2 regions of the Cellulomonas fimi ATCC 484 genome follow, and region 1 is predicted to be linked to the other one. Evidence: riboswitches for the same ligand, from Rfam matches in the RefSeq annotation. Region 1 holds a riboswitch; the other holds the start of a gene.
What was found. A riboswitch is a leader RNA that binds a small molecule or an ion and turns the genes downstream of it on or off. The one in region 1 is predicted to bind cyclic di-GMP.
Positions count from the first base shown of each region.

Region 2: another riboswitch for cyclic di-GMP. It lies ahead of CELF_RS10570 (PKD domain-containing protein); the one in region 1 lies ahead of CELF_RS11490 (BldC family transcriptional regulator).

Region 1 covers NC_015514.1:2,511,533-2,519,055, forward strand. Annotated here, with positions in the region: gene CELF_RS11480 (YhgE/Pip domain-containing protein) at 1-1,894, shown strand, start outside; gene CELF_RS11485 (TetR/AcrR family transcriptional regulator) at 1,922-2,452, shown strand; gene CELF_RS11490 (BldC family transcriptional regulator) at 2,590-2,814, opposite strand; cyclic di-GMP riboswitch class I at 2,831-2,905, opposite strand; gene CELF_RS11495 (DUF1206 domain-containing protein) at 2,983-3,789, opposite strand; tRNA gene CELF_RS11500 (tRNA-Ile) at 3,908-3,981, shown strand; gene CELF_RS11505 (hypothetical protein) at 4,073-4,582, shown strand; tRNA gene CELF_RS11510 (tRNA-Asn) at 4,664-4,736, shown strand; gene CELF_RS11515 (PQQ-dependent sugar dehydrogenase) at 4,834-7,344, opposite strand.
Region 2 covers NC_015514.1:2,310,423-2,317,945, reverse strand. Annotated here, with positions in the region: gene CELF_RS10570 (PKD domain-containing protein) at 1-1,721, opposite strand, end outside; cyclic di-GMP riboswitch class I at 1,737-1,811, opposite strand; gene CELF_RS10565 (hypothetical protein) at 1,915-2,853, opposite strand; gene CELF_RS10560 (YqjF family protein) at 2,863-3,624, opposite strand; gene CELF_RS10555 (nuclear transport factor 2-like protein) at 3,799-4,230, shown strand; gene CELF_RS10550 (DUF6766 family protein) at 4,313-4,999, shown strand; gene CELF_RS10545 (NAD(P)H-hydrate dehydratase) at 5,018-5,881, opposite strand; gene CELF_RS10540 (histidine phosphatase family protein) at 5,865-6,611, opposite strand; gene CELF_RS20435 (hypothetical protein) at 6,796-7,523, shown strand, end outside.

The DNA.
Region 1 (7,523 bases):
GCGCCGCTTCCGCCGCGGCACGCTCCCCCGGCTCGCCGTCGTCGCGATGATCGTCGTCCCGCTGCTCTACGGCGTGCTGTACCTCTGGGCGTTCTGGAACCCGACGGGCCACCTCGACCGGATCCCCGTCGCCCTCGTCGACGCCGACGCGGGCGCGGTGCGCGACGGCACCCCGGTGGACGCCGGAGGTGACCTCGTCGAGCGGCTGGTCGACGAGAAGCGCCTCGACTGGGTCGTCACGGACGCGGCCGACGCCGCCGCGGGTGTCGACGAGGGCCGGTACTACTTCGCCGTCACGATCCCTGCCGACTTCTCCGCGGACCTCGTCTCGGCCGGCGGCGACGCGCCGCGGTCCGCGCGCATCGACGTCACCTACGACGACGCGAACTCGTTCCTCGTGACCTCGCTGGGCCGCACCGCGATGGAGCGCATCCGCGCGGCCGTCTCCGCGACCGCGGGAGAGCAGGCGGTCGACGCCGTGCTCGTCGGCCTCACGCAGGCCCACGACGGCCTGGCGCAGGCCTCCGACGGTGCGGTGCAGCTCCGGGGCGCCACGCACGAGCTCGCGACGGGCGCGACGACTCTCGCCGACGGGGCCCACGCGCTGCGCGACGGCGCCGGACGGGCCGCCGACGGCGCCGCCGACCTCGAGGACGGCACGGCACAGGTGCGGGACGGTGCCGCGACGACCGCGGACGCCGCCGGCAGGCTCGCCGACGGCAGCGCGCAGGTCGCCGACGGCGTGCACGCGGCCGTCGCCCAGGTCGACGCGCTCGCGGCGAGCGCCGAGCAGGTCCCCGCGCAGCTCGGGTCGCTCACCGCCTACCTCACGGCCCGGGCCCAGGGCGGCGACGCGCAGGCCGCCCAGATCCTGTCCGGCCTCGCGGCGACGGCGTCGTCGCTGCCCGACGCGGCGACGCTCGACGCGGCGACGCAGAGCCTGCACGAGCTCGACGCCGGGGCCCGCGGGGTCGCGGACGGCTCCGCGGCGCTGCGGGACGGGGCCGCGCAGCTCGCCGCGGGCGCGGCGGACGTGCGGGACGGCGCCGCGGCGCTCGCCGACGGCACCGCGGACGTGGCGGCCGGGGCGACCGACCTCTCCGACGGCGCCGACCGGCTGACGGACGGCACGGGCGGGATCGAGGAGGGCGCGAGCACGCTCGCCGACGCGCTCACGCAGGGCACCGCCGCGGTCCCCTCCGACCCGGACGGCACGCGCGAGGCCCGGGCGGCCGCGATCGCCGAGCCCGTCGCGCTCGAGGCCACCGACCGCGCCGCCGCCGAGGGGTTCGGCGAGGGGATCGCGCCGTTCTTCCTGCCGCTCGCGCTGTTCCTCGGGGGCGTCGTCACGTGGATGCTGCTGCGCCCCGTCCCGCCGCGCGCGCTGGCCACTCCGGCGCGAGGCGCTCGCGCGGCGCTCGCCGGGTTCGCTCCCGCGTTCGTCATGGGTGTCGCGCAGGTCGTCGCCCTGCTCACCGTGCTGCGCGTCGGGCTCGGCCTCACGCCCAGCCACCCGCTCGGGGCGCTCGCGTTCACCGTGCTCGTCGTCGCCGCGTTCCTCGCGCTGCAGCAGATGCTCCTCGCACTGCTCGGCACGGCTGCCGGTCGTGTCGCGACGCTCGCGCTCCTCGTGCTCCAGCTCGCGTCGGCGGGCGGGACCTACCCCGTCGAGACGTCGCCCGCGTTCTTCCGGGCCCTGCACCCGCTGCTGCCCATGAGCTACGGAGTCGACGGGCTGCGCGCACTGCTCACGGGCAACCCCGACGGCCGGCTGTGGACGGCGGTGGCGTACCTCGTCACGCTGCTCGTGGGCTCGCTCGCGGTGACGTCGTGGCGCGCCGGGCGCATGCGCACGTGGACGCTGTCGCGCCTGCACCCCGCGCTGACCCTCTGACGACCGCCGACCTGAGAGGCTGCCCCCATGCGGAGCACCGAGACCCGGCAGCGCATCGTCGACGCCTCCCTCGCCCTCGTCGCCGACCGCGGGTACTCCGCGACGTCCGTCGACGAGATCGCCGCCGCGGCGGGCGTCGCGAAGGGGTCGGTCTTCTACAACTTCGGCTCGAAGGCGGAGCTGTTCGAGGCGATCCTCGGCGAGGGCGTGCAGCACCTCACCGCGACCCTGCAGGGAGCGGCCGCGGGGGCGCACGGGCGGGAGGCCGTCGAGGCCCTGGTCACCGAGCTGCTCACGCAGGTGCGCGACCACCCGGACTTCGCGAAGGTCATGGTCGCCACGGGCCGGCGCTGGCAGGACTCGATCCGCTCGCTGCGGGACGACGCGATGGGCGTGTTCGCGGCGGCGGTGCGGGACGCGTGGCCCGAGCGCGACCCGTCGCTGACCGCGGCGGCGCTGTTCGGGGCGACGGTCGTGGCCGGGCTGGAGTGGCTCGTGTTCCAGCCGGGTCGCTCGCTCGACGAGGTGCGCGAGGCGGTGCTCAGCACCGTCCGCTGAGCCGGCGGGACCCTGTGCAGCCGCCGCCCGTGCGCGCGCCGAGCGACCGCGTCGTCCGGACACGCGGAACGCGGGCGGCGACTGGTGTCACCGCCCGCGTCCGGGGTCGTGCAGGTCGCGGCAGGAGCCGCGGAGGGTCACTCGCCCGCGCGCTGCGAGGGGACGCCCTGGAGGAGCTGACGCACCTCGGACTCGTGGAACCGGCGGTGCCCGCCGAGCGTGCGGACCGCCGAGAGCTTGCCTGCCTGGGCCCAGCGCGTGACCGTCTTCGGGTCCACGCGGAACAGGACGGCGACCTCACCCGGCGTCAGAAGGGCGCCCTGCGAGAGCGGGGCGTCGGTGGCGGGGGTGGTCACGGCCATGATGGATCTCCTGTCGTTCGGTAGCTCGGCTGACCTCGTGGGTCCCGTGGCTTTGCGTCCCCACCTTGCGGCGGGTTTGCCGTTGTCGCTGACATCCAGAACTATGACCGTTTCCGAGCGGTTAGTCAAGAAACTCCGCACCTCCCGGACGCGGCGAACGGGTGAATGTCAGAGCCTGCCGAAGCGGGCCCGGGCAAACGCATACCCCCCGTAGGCCACAAGTCCCAGAGCGACGAGCCCGAGCAGCACGGGACCGCCAGGCTGGCTTCGGAGCGTGTGCAACGCCTGGTCAAGGCCACCGGCGGCTGCGGGGTCCGCCTTGACGGCCGCGACGACGAACAGGACGCCGACGATCCCGAGGGCGATGCCCTTGAGGACGTAGCCCCAGACCCCCAGCCGCTCGACGACGCGCCCGGCGGTGCCCGAAGGAAGTCGGTGCAGGTCAGACAGGAATTTCTTCCTCGCACCCTTTACCACGTGGTAAGCCCCGACCCCGACGACGGCCACCCCGGCGAGGCCCACGAGCAGCCGTCCGCCCGTCGCGGACATGAGGCGCGCCGTCAGGTCCGCGGCCTGCTGCTCGCTCGACGAGCCGCCGCCGCGCGCGAACCCCAACGCCGCCGCCGCCAGCGCGAGGTACACCACGGCCCGCCCGGCGGCCTTCGCACGCCACGCGCCGCCCGCGCCGCCCGGCAGGTCGCCCCGCATCGTCGGCGGCACGCCGCGGACGGCCTTGACGACCTCCCACAGGCCGAGGGCGGCGAGCCCCAGGACGAACAGCCACAGCAGCGCGCTGCCGAACGGCGTCGACGCCACCGTCGCGAACGCCCCCGACTGGTCGGCCTGCTGCGAGCTGCTGCCGAACGCCACCTGGAGCGCCAGCACGCCGATGAGGACGTGCAGCACCCCGCTCACCGCGTACCCCGTGCGCGCCGCGAGCTCCCAGCCCTGCCCGGCGTTCGTCGTCGTGGTCATGCCGTCACCACCCGATCTCCCCCCGGTCGACCCGTCGCGTCGGATCGTGGCAGCGAACACCCGCCCGCGCGACCGGAGAGCGGGTGAGGACCCGTGCCGTACCCTGGGCGAGCCTTCGGGGGCAGTAGCTCAGCCGGTCAGAGCAGCGGACTCATAATCCGTGGGTCGTGGGTTCAAGCCCCACCTGCCCCACCCGGACCGCCCAGGACCACGGTCGGGGGGCGCACCCGCGGGCGTGCCCCGCACGGTCCGGAGCGGTCGTGCACGCGGGTACCGTGGCCCGGTGCCTCTCCTCCGTCGACGCCGGCTTCCCGCGCCCGAACGCGCCCTGCTCGACCTGCGCCCCGGGGACAAGGTCCTCGTCGAGGCGCACCTCACGGACGGTCGGTGGGCGGTCGCCACACGACGGGCGGTGCACCTGCTGGAGGAGGGGCAGGTCGTGCGGGTGCCGTGGAGCGACGTCGACCGCGGCTCGCTCGACCCCACGACACGCGTGCTGACCGTGACGTGGGTGTGGGGCGGCACGTCGCGGCTGCCGTTCGCGCAGGACGGAGCCTCGGTCGCGTTCACCCAGACGTTCCGCGAGCGCGTGCAGCAGTCCGTCGTGCACGCCGTCCCCGTCACCGTGCCGGGCGGCGCCCGGGTGCGGCTCGCGCTGCGGCGCGACGAGGAGGGCGAGATCTTCACGCAGGTGCTGGGCGACGGGACCGTGGACGTCGAGGACCCCGCCGTGTCGGCGGCGCTCGACGTCGCCGAGGCAGAGGCACGCGACGCGGCGGGGCTGCCCCGCTGACGACCGCCCGCGCGCATCCCCCGCGCCCGGTGGGTGGTCCGGAGCACCCCCGCGTGGCTGCTAGAGTTCTTGCCGCAACGATCCCTCGTAGCTCAATTGGCAGAGCATCCGACTGTTAATCGGACGGTTACTGGTTCGAGTCCAGTCGAGGGAGCTTCACCTGGAGGCCTCTGACCAGCGTCACCCGCTGATCGGAGGCCTTCGTCGTCTCCGCGACCGTCCGGCGACCGACGGCGCGCGCCGGACCCGCCCTATGGCCGCAGGCGGGTCGTCGGGACGATCTCCGAGGCCTGGGACGTGCTCGACCAGCGCAGCTCCGCGACCGCGTTCCGGACGCCGTCGAAGTACTCCAGGACGATCGGCACCGCCTGCCCCGCGGTGAGCGCGACCGTCCCCGTGTCGACGCGGCGTGAGTGGTTCGTCCATTGGTCGATCACGAGCGTCCCGTCGACCCACAGCCGCACGCCGTCGTCCGACGTCGTCGCGAACGTGTAGGTCTGCGAGTACCGGGGCACGACCGACCCGCTCCAGCGGACCGAGAAGGTGTCCGCCCCGATCCCGCTCACGGGCGCGGCGAGCCCCCAGTCGAACGCGACGGCCGGGTCGATGCGCGTGACCGTCGCGCCCGTGAGGTCGGCGTTGTCGTGGTAGACGGCCCGCAGGCCGCGCAGCCCGAGGGTCGCCGTGAGCGTGGTCGACGACGCGGGCGTGGTCCACGTCCGCGTCGCCGCCGTGGACCCGTCGGACCACCCGTCGAGCTCGTACGTGCGGCCCTGCGCGTCGCGCTGCGACGGCACCGTGAGCCGCAGGTCGAACCCCGCCCACGACGTCACGGTCGTCGGGCCCGTGACCGTCTGGCCGTTGACCGTGAGCGTGCGTCCGGCAGGCGACGTCGCGAGCGTCGCCGCGACCCGGCGTGGCAGGAAGTCGCGCGTGACCGTGGTCGTCGCGCCCTGCGCGTCCGTGGCGGTCAGGGTGACCCGCAGGTGGCTGTTCGCGGCGGCGGCGAGGTCCTCGGGCCCGGGGGCCTGGAACGACACCGCGCTGCCGGTCACCGGGCCGAGGAACGGGTGCGTGTGCTGGTCGTGGACGCGCACGACCGTCCAGGACAGGCGCGACCCCGGCAGCGTGCCGTCCTGCGCGTCCGTCGCCGACCCGGACAGCGTGTACGTCTGCCCGACGACGAACGTCGCGCCGGCCGCCGGGGACGTGATCTGCGCGGTGGGCGCGGTGTTGCCCGAGGTGATCCGCGCCGTCACCGCCGCCGACGTCGCGCCCTGCGGGTCGCGCACGCGCAGCGTCGCCGTCCACGTGCCCGCCGCGTACGTGTGCTGCACCGTGGGCGTCGTCGTGGTGGCGTCGGGCGTGCCGTCGCCGAACTGCCACAGGTACGTGAGCGTGCCGCCGTCGGGGTCGCTGCTGCCGCGGCCGTCGAGGGTGGTCGTCAGCGGTGCGGCGCCGCTCGTCGGGGACGCGGTCAGCGCCGCCGTCGGCGTGCGGTTGGCGGTGCCCGTGTACGCGAGCCGGCGGATCTCGCCGCCGTTCGCGTACGTCGTGTAGTAGAGCGCCTGGGTGCCCGACCACGGCCCGAACTCGAGGTGGACCGCGGCGCCGAGGCCGGTCGCGACGTCGGTGCGCGTCCCGCCCCGGAGCATCATGAGCCGGCCGCAGTTGTAGTCGGAGAACAGGTACCCGCCCTCGTACGCCGCGGGCCAGACACCGTCCGGGACGAACGCGCCGCCCGTGATGGAGCCGCAGCCCGTGCTCCGGCCGTAGTCGTGGATCGGGTTCGTCATCCCGGCCGGGAGCGCGCCACCGCAGTCCGTCGCGGAGCCGGTCTGCGCGCAGTGCCCCTCACGCACCGGCCAGCCGTAGTCCGCACCGGGCGTGCCGAGGTCGATCTCCTCCCACACGTTCTGCCCCACGTCGTTGACGTGGAACACCGTCCCGCTCGCGTCCGGGTCGAAGGCGAACCGGAACGGGTTGCGCAGCCCCCACGCGAACGTCTCGCGGCAGACGGTCCCGGGCGCGGCCGGCGCGAGCCGGCAGCTCGCGGTCCCGGTGCCGAGGAACGGGTTGCCCGGTGCGGGCGCCCCGGTGGTCCGGTCGACGCGCAGGACCTTGCCGAGGAGCACGTTGCGGTCGCGGGACGCGTCGTTGTCGCCTCCGCAGCCGCTGTCCCCCCGGTAGTCGCAGCCGCCGTCGCCGGTGGTGACGTAGAGGTAGCCGTCCTTGCCGACGTGCAGGTCGCCCGCGTTGTGGTTTCCCGCCGGCGACGCGATGCCGTCCAGCAGGACCGTCTCGCTCGCCGGGTCGACGAGGTTGTCGTCGCCGAGGACGAAGCGCGAGACCCGGTTGACCGGCGCGCCGGCCGGGGTCCCGCCCTGGCTCGTCGGGCACGAGGTGCCGGTGCGCGCCGTGTAGAACAGGTAGATCGCGCGCGTCGCGGGGTCGGGGTCCGTCGCGACGCCGAGCAGGCCGCGCTCCGAGTTCGTGCACAGGCGGCTCGCGAGGTCGAGCGCGGGCGTCGCGAGCAGCGTCCCGGCGGCCGTTCGGACGCGCAGGCGGCCCGACTGCTGCGTGACGAGCATGCGCCCGTCGGCGGTGAACGCGATCGCGGACGGGTTCGGCACGCTCGCGACGAGCGACTCGGAGAACCCGGCCGGGACCGCGGCCGTCGCGGGTGGAGTCCCTGCCACGGCCAGGCCGGTGGCGACCAGCGCCCCGGTCACGACGGATGCGAGCGAGCGCCAGCGGTTCATCGAGGTCCCCCGTCCTCGTCGACGCGTCAGGTGGGCAGCGTCCCGCGTCGGGCTGCGCGGCGCAACGGCCCGAATCGATCCGCTCCCCCGCCGCCCGTCGGCGGGGTGCCGCCCGGGTGGACGGCGCCCGGGGCCGGCCGGCGCGGCTCGGCGGTCGTCCGGTGCCGTGAGCGCGAGCG
Region 2 (7,523 bases), 200 kb from region 1:
GTGGCGCCGAGCGTGGTGGACGTGCGCGCGGTGCCCGACGCCCACGTGGTGGACGTCGTCGGCGCGCCCGCGGTGCTGAAGGTCGTGCTGCGGGTCGTGGTGCCGGCCGCCGTGGCCGCCGTGACCCGCACCGCGTACGTGGTCGACGGCGCGAGGCCGGTGGCGACGACGGGCGTGGTCGCCGCGTAGGTCACGGCAGGCACGGACGCGGTGGCGGTCGCGCCGTAGGCCGTGGACGTGCCCCACTCGAACCGGACCATGCCGGTCAGCCCGTCCGGGTCGACCCACGCGACGAGCTCGGCACCGGTCGTGGTCACGGCGCGCGCGGCGACTTCGAGCGTGGGCGCCGCGGCCACCGTCACCGTCCGCTGGTCCGTGGCCGTGCCGCCCGCGGCGTCGGTGACGTCGAGCCGCGCCCGGAACGTGCCGGCCGTCCGGTACGTGTGCGCCAGGACGGCCGGTGGTGTGCCCGTGCCGGTCGTGGGTGGCGTGCCGTCGCCGGGGTCGAGCCGCCACGTCGTCACGCCGCTGCCGGTCGCCGTGCCGGCGCCCGCGCTGCGGGACGCGTCGAACGCGACGGCGAGGGGTGCACCGCCGAGCACCGTGGAGGCGCGCAGCCACGCGCTCGTGCGCCCGTGCGCGGTGGGGGAGTTCGCGATCTCGGTGAACGCGGCCGCCGTCGTCGCCGTGGAGTCCGTCCACCACGGGCACGTGCCGTGCTGGTGGAAGTACAGCGCGCCCTCGACCTCGGGCCACGACGCGAGCGTCGCGAGCGACTCGCGCAGCCACGCCGCCTTGCGGCCCGGGTCCGCCGCGTCCTCGACCGAGCCCCACTCCGCGAGGAGCAGCGGCTTGCCGTGCGCGCGGGCGAAGTCGCGGGCCGGTCCCGCGATCGTCGCCATCGAGCGCCACGCGGTCGGCACTCCCGGTGCGCAGCCCGCCCAGTTGTAGGCGTCGAGCCCCACGCGGTCGACGACGTCGTCGCCCGGGTACAGGTCGGTCGCCGTGGGACCCGTCGTGCCGCCGAGCACCGTGGGCGTCACGATCCACGTCCACAGCACGTTCGTGACGCCCGCTGCCCGGAAGACCTCGACGTAGCGCCGCCACGCCGCGCGGAACTCGGCGGGGGTGCCGTGCGTGCCCGCGAGCTCGGGCTCGTGGTGGAACGCGAGCAGCACGGGGACGCCGAGCGACGCGACGCCCGTGGCCTGCGCCCGGATGCGTGCGTCGTGGTCCCCGCGTGCGACGGACGCCCAGGACAGCCGGGTGCCCGCGAGCGTGCGCGGCTCGATCGACAGGACCGGCGTGCGTCCCGCGGCGACCGACGCGCGCAGCCCGGATGGCGGCATCGTCTCGTCCCAGCGGCTGTACCAGCGGTGCAGCTCGAGGCGACGGCCGACCCGCTCCTCGAACGCCGCGGTGGCCGCCTCGACGCTCGGTGCCGAGCGCTGCGCGACGTAGGCACCGAACAGCAGGCCGGACGGCGCGAGGTCCGGCTCTGCCGCCGCCGCGGGCGCGGGGACGAGCGGGACGAGCACCGCCGTGGTGGCGAGCAGCAGCGCGACGAGCCCAACCCGGCCCGCGCGACGGGGCCGCGGGGTCGCGTGGGCGGTTCGGCTGCGCCCCGTGCCGGCGCCGGTGCGGATTCGGGTGCGGGTGTGGGTGCGGGTGCGGGTGCGGACGAGCGTGCGCGCGGGCGCGCGCCAGTGCATGGCGTGCATGTGGAAGGCCCCCTGGTCGGCAGCCCGGCTGACCGCGTGGGTCCCGTGGCTTTGCGGCCCCGCCTCGCGACGGGTGTGCCCTTGTCTGACCTCTCGAGGCTACGAACGCCGCTGCCGCGCCGACAAGGGTCGAGGGGCCGCCGAGGGGACGTGTCACCCGCGGTTTCACCCGGCGGCGACCGGCCCGCCGGCGTCAGGCTGAGGCCGCGTCCCACCACCGCAGGACGCGCATCGCCCGCAGCGTGCTCCACCGGCTCGGCGCACCCACGGGACCCTCGATCTCGAGGTGGACCCGACCCGGGTGCACGCGGTCGAGCGCCCAGCGGCCGTCGGCCCGGCGCCGGCTGCGCACGAGCTCGACGGCCTCCGTCATCCGGGGGTCCGGCGGGTCGCCCGCGGCCCGGACGTGGTCGAGCGCGCGCAGCACGTCGTAGTGCCAGTAGTACGGGAACGCGAGCTCGAGGTATGCCGGGTCCACGACCTGCCCGGTGCTGGCGCGGCGGAACAGCCGCCGCTCCAGCAGGTACTCCAGCCCGCGCAGCCGCGCCGCCCGCACCGTCGGGTCGCCGTGCGCCCGTTCGACGGCGAGCAGGCCGTCCAGCACGCACATCGTCGTGTCGAAGGAGGAGCGGACCGAGCCGAGCTCCGCCTCGCAGTTCCAGCCGCCGTCGGCGAGCTGCTCGTCGAGCACGCGTTCCACGAGGGGACGCACGTCCACCCCGGCCCACACGCCGGCCTCGATCGTCCGCCCGTTGATGCACGGCTCGACCTCGCCGTCGAAGTAGCGCTGGCCGTCGTGCTCCCACCGGCAGCTCTCGGCGACGAGCGCCGCGGTGCGCCGCGCGGACGCCGATCCGGGGTCCAGCCCCAGCAGGATCAGCGTCTGCAGGACGTGCATGGTCGCCGTCCAGGGCTGGCCCGGCTCGTCGCCCGCGTACCCGGCGGGGAAGCAGGCACCGCCCGCCCACCGGCCGTCGGGGTCCTGCGCGGCGAGCAGCGCGGCGCCCCACCCCTCGTGCTCGACACGCGCCCGCTCGGCCGCGACCGCGTCGGCGGGTGCGTCGGTCAGGTCGCGCAGGACCTGCCACCGGATCGCCGGGTCACCGTCGAGGAGCCACGCCGTCGCGTCCATGGCCCGACGCTAGCCACCGGGTCCGACAGCCGCCGCACGTCCACGTCGGTGCGGGACGTGCACGAGGGCCACGGGACGCGGGGCGCCCACCCGCACGTCCACGCCGGGCGACCACGACACCCGGGGCGCGCCGGACGGGGTCGGCAGCCCGCAGGCCTCCAGCAGGTCGGTCCGCAGACGTGGCGCGGCGGCGTCGTGCAGCGGCCAGGGCGCGTGCTCGACGGGGACCCGCCACAGCGTCCCCGCGCGTCGGGTGAAGGCGTTCCAGCGGCCGGTCACCGCGTCGGACCACGCGTCGGGGAACCGGACCGCGTCGCCCGGCTCGACGACCACGCGCAGCCGTCGCCCCCGGTCCGTGGCGGCCGCGTACTCGACCGCGCCGGTCGTGCGGACGACCGCCCCCGCCGCGTGCACGTACGGCAGCCCGAGGACCCGCATCGCGGCGACGAACGCCCGACGCGGGCACAGGAGGGTGAGGAACCACAGGCCGTCCGTGCCGCTCGCCGGGTGCCGCACGTACGTGCGCACGTTCACCTCGAGGAACTGCGACCAGCGGGGGAGCGCGGGCAGGCCGGGGACCCGCACGTCGCGCATCGCGAACGGCGTGAGCCCCACCCACGCCGCGCCGTCGAGCACGTCGACCACGAGCCCGGGCGGCAGCAGGGCGCCGACGACCGCGGGCGGGTACGGCCAGTGCAGGAACGTGATCCCGTCCCACCGCTGGTACGACGCGGGCGCACGGACGGGCGCGTCGGGGCTGCGGCCGCTCACGTCTCGGGCCCTCCTCCCCCCGAACCGTGCGGGCGCTGCCGGCCCGCCCGCCCATCGTCGCCCTGCGGGGCGCGGCCGTCGCGCGGGCCGGCGCCGTCGCTGCAGGTCGCGGGGCGGTGGGCGCGCCGTGCGCCGACGAGCGGCGCGGGTGCAGCGGTGCCAGCATCGTCAGCCATGAGGACGACGACGGCACGGGGCGCGGCCCTGCTGCTCGCGACGCTGCTGGTCACGCCATGTGCGGCGTGCGCGGGCACCGCCCGGACGGCCGACGCGCGGGACGTGGTGCGCGACTTCTACGACGCGGTGGACGCCGGTGACGGCGCGCGCGCGTGCGCGCTGCTCACCCCGGGGGTCGTGGAGACCGTCGAGGAGGACGAGGGCGTCGCGTGCGCCGAGGCCCTCGTCGACGGCGACCTCGCGGACTTGCTGCGCTCCCGGGCGCCCGCCACCGACGCGCAGGTGACGCGTGCGGGCGGCGAGGCGCAGGTCCGCACCGCCCTGGACACCGTGTTCCTCACCGCGTCGGGCACCTCCTGGCTGGTCAGCGCGGCGTCGTGCGACCCCCGCCCGCCGCGACCCTACGACTGCGACCTGGAGGCGGCGTGACGCAGCGTGTGCTCTTCGTCGTGACGCTGGGCGGTGCCCTGCTGGGCCTGCTCGCCGTCGTGGCCGTCGCGGCGGCGCGGCTGTGAGCGGGCGCGCGGGCCGGGTCGTCCGGGAGAACTCGCTCAGCCTGTTCTTCGCGGCGATCTTCCTGGCGTCCCTCGTGGGGCAGGCGGTCAGCGGGGTCGCGGTGCTCAACCGCGAGCAGCTCGAGGCGGGGCTCGAGCCCGTGACGCTCGCGCGGTACGTCGTGTCGTCCGCGTTCGCCGTCGACGTCGCCGAGAACTGGCAGTCGGAGTTCCTCCAGTTCCTGCTCTACATCGTGGCGACCGTGTGGCTCCTGCAGAAGGGGTCGCCCGAGTCGAAGAGCCTCGACCAGCCCGGACGGGAGAGCGACGAGGACCAGAAGGTCGCCGAGCACGCGACGCAGGAGTCCCCGGCCTGGGCACGCGTGCGCGGCTGGCGCCTGTCGCTGTACTCGCACTCGCTCGGCCTCGTCATGGGCCTGCTGTTCGTGCTGAGCTGGTTCGCCCAGTCGCTCGCCGGTGCGGTCGCGTACTCCGAGGACCAGCTGCGCGAGCACGCCGACCCCGTGACGTACGGGGAGTACCTGCTGCTCCCCGAGTTCTGGAACCGCACGCTCCAGAACTGGCAGTCGGAGTTCCTCGCCGTCCTCAGCATGGTCGTGCTGTCGATCTACCTGCGCGAGCGCGGGTCACCCGAGTCGAAGCCGGTCGGCGCCTCGCACATGGCGACGGGCGTCGAGGGCTGATCGCGGCGGCGGCCGCGCTCAGGGCGCGAGCTCGGCGAGGAGCGCGGGCAGCTCGTCGGGCAGCTCGCGTGCCAGGTAGCCGAGCCGGCCCACGCGCGTGGCCAGCCGGTCGCCCGCGGCCGCGTGCAGGTGCGTCGCCCAGCAGACGGCCTGCGCGAGGTCCGCGCCGCGCGCGACCACGCCGAGCGTCGCCCCCGCGAGCACGTCGCCGCTGCCGGACGTCGCGAGTCCCGACATGCCGGTCGACACCGCCCACTGCGACCCGTCGGGAGCGGACACGCGGCCCTGGCAGGTCACGACGGCGCCGTACTGCCGCGCGATGCGTGCGCCGGCGCCCTCGTCGGCCTCGTCGACGCCGAGCAGCAGCGCGGCCTCGGTGAGGTTGGGCGTCAGGACGAGCCGCCCGGCGAGCCGCTGCGCGACGTCGTCGACGCGCGGCAGGACGCCGAGCGCGAACGCGTCGAGCACGACCGGGGTGCGGCGGGGGAGCACCGGGGCGACGGCGCGCAGCAGGTCGACCGTGCGGTCCGCGTCGTCGAGGCCCGGGCCGACGAGCACCGCGTCGGCGCCGCGCAGGTCGGCCTCGAGCCGGTCCAGCCCGGTGCCGTCGGGGCAGCCGTCCTCCGTCTCGGGCAGCTCGACGACACCCGCCTCGGGCACGCGCACGGCGAGCGGGACGGCGACCGACCGGGCGACGCCGAGCGTCAGGCGGCCGGCCCCGACCCGCAGGGCCGCGACGCCGGCCAGCAGCGCCGCGCCGGGCGTGCGACGCGCGCCCCCGACGACGACCACCTGGCCGCGGCTGTACTTCGACGACGCGGGCGTCGGCAGCGGCCACCCCCGCAGGAGCGCCGGCGTGATCGGCTCAGTGCGGGAGGGCATCGCGGTCTCCGGGGTGCGTCGTCACGGGGGCGCCCTCGCGGGCCAGGTGGCCGTCGTCGTTGAAGGCCGCGACGGTCCAGGCCGCCGCGCCGGTGCGCACGAGCCGGGTGACGGCGGCGTTGCGCACGGGGGTGCGCCGGCCCAGGTCGAGCACCTCGTGCTCGGTGAGCCCCTCGCACACGTACCGCACGACCATGATGACCGCGTCGTGCGCGACGAGCAGCACCCGGCGCCCGTCCTCGGCGCGGTCCAGGTCGCCGAGGAACGCCCGCACCCGCAGCACGAGGTCCGCCCACGACTCCCCGCCCGGCGGCCGGTAGTAGAACTTGCCCAGGTGGCGGCGGCGTGCGGCCTCGGCGGGGTACCGGGCCTCGACGCCGCGCGTGGTGAGCAGGTCGAGGATCCCGAGCTCGCGGTCGCGCAGGCGTTCGTCGAGGTGCGGCGCGAGGTCCCGGCCGCCGGCCCGCAGCGCGATCGTCGCGGTCTGCACCGCGCGGACGTACGGCGAGCACCACACCGACTGCGGCGCCGACCCGTCGGGCTGCTCGCGCAGCCACGTCCCGAGCGCCTCGGCCTGCTCCTCGCCGCGACGGGACAAGGGGGTGTCGGCGTCCCGCGTCGCGAGGTCGATGACCTCGGCGCCCGCCCGCTCCGCCCGCGTCGCGGCGACGTTGCCGACACTCTCGCCGTGCCGTACCAGCACCAGCTCGGCCACTGCGTTCCTGCTCACACGCCCGCTCCCGCTCGTCGTCCCGTGGTGCTCCACTGTCGTGCGTGCGCCCGGTGCGTGCATCCGGGACGGCACCCGGGCCGGCGTCGCGCGTCGCTGCCGTAGGGTGCGACGCATCGGCGTGGCGTCGGGGCCGCGCCCGCGGGGCCGCGTGGCGGCCGGGCGACAGGACGGGGACCGGCACGTGGCGTCGACGGAGACCAGCACCGCAGGGACCAGCGAGTACGACCGGTTCGGGCCGTGGATCGACGAGGTGCGCGAGCCGCGCGACGTGCCGCGCCTGTACCGCGACCACCCGCTCGACCTCGACGCCGCACGGCTCGTGCTCAAGGTGCCGCGCAACGTCGCGCGCCGGGACGCGACCCCCGACATGGACCTGTACGACCACCTGCTCGTCGTCGCGGACGACACGCTGACGGTGCTGTCCCGGCGGACCAGCCCGCGCGCCAAGGCGCCGGGCGGCTACGACGTGCGGCACGTCCGGCTGGCCGACGTCGTCGCGGTCCGGGACGTCGTGAACCTGCTCGACGCGCGGCTCACGGTCCACACCCGCGACGGCGCGCACGTGACCGTGCGCTACAACGGCTCGGCGGCGGACGCGGTGCACGGCCTCGTCGAGGAGCTGCGCGCGGGAGCCGCCGCCGTCCCGGCGACCCCCGCGGGCCTTGCGCTGCTGCGGGCGGGCACCGCGCACGCGGACCCGGACGCCCTCCGGCTCGGACCGGCCGACTTGTCGCTGCGCGCGGACGTCCGCGAGGCCGTGCGCCGCCGGCCGTCCCTGGTCCCGTGGGCGGGGCACCCCCGTCGCCTCGTCACGCCCAGCGCGACCGGGTCGCAGGGTGTCGTCGCGCGCGTCGCGCACGCGCTGTCGCCCGCCGTGCTGCACGGCTGCGTGCTCGCGGGCGACGACAC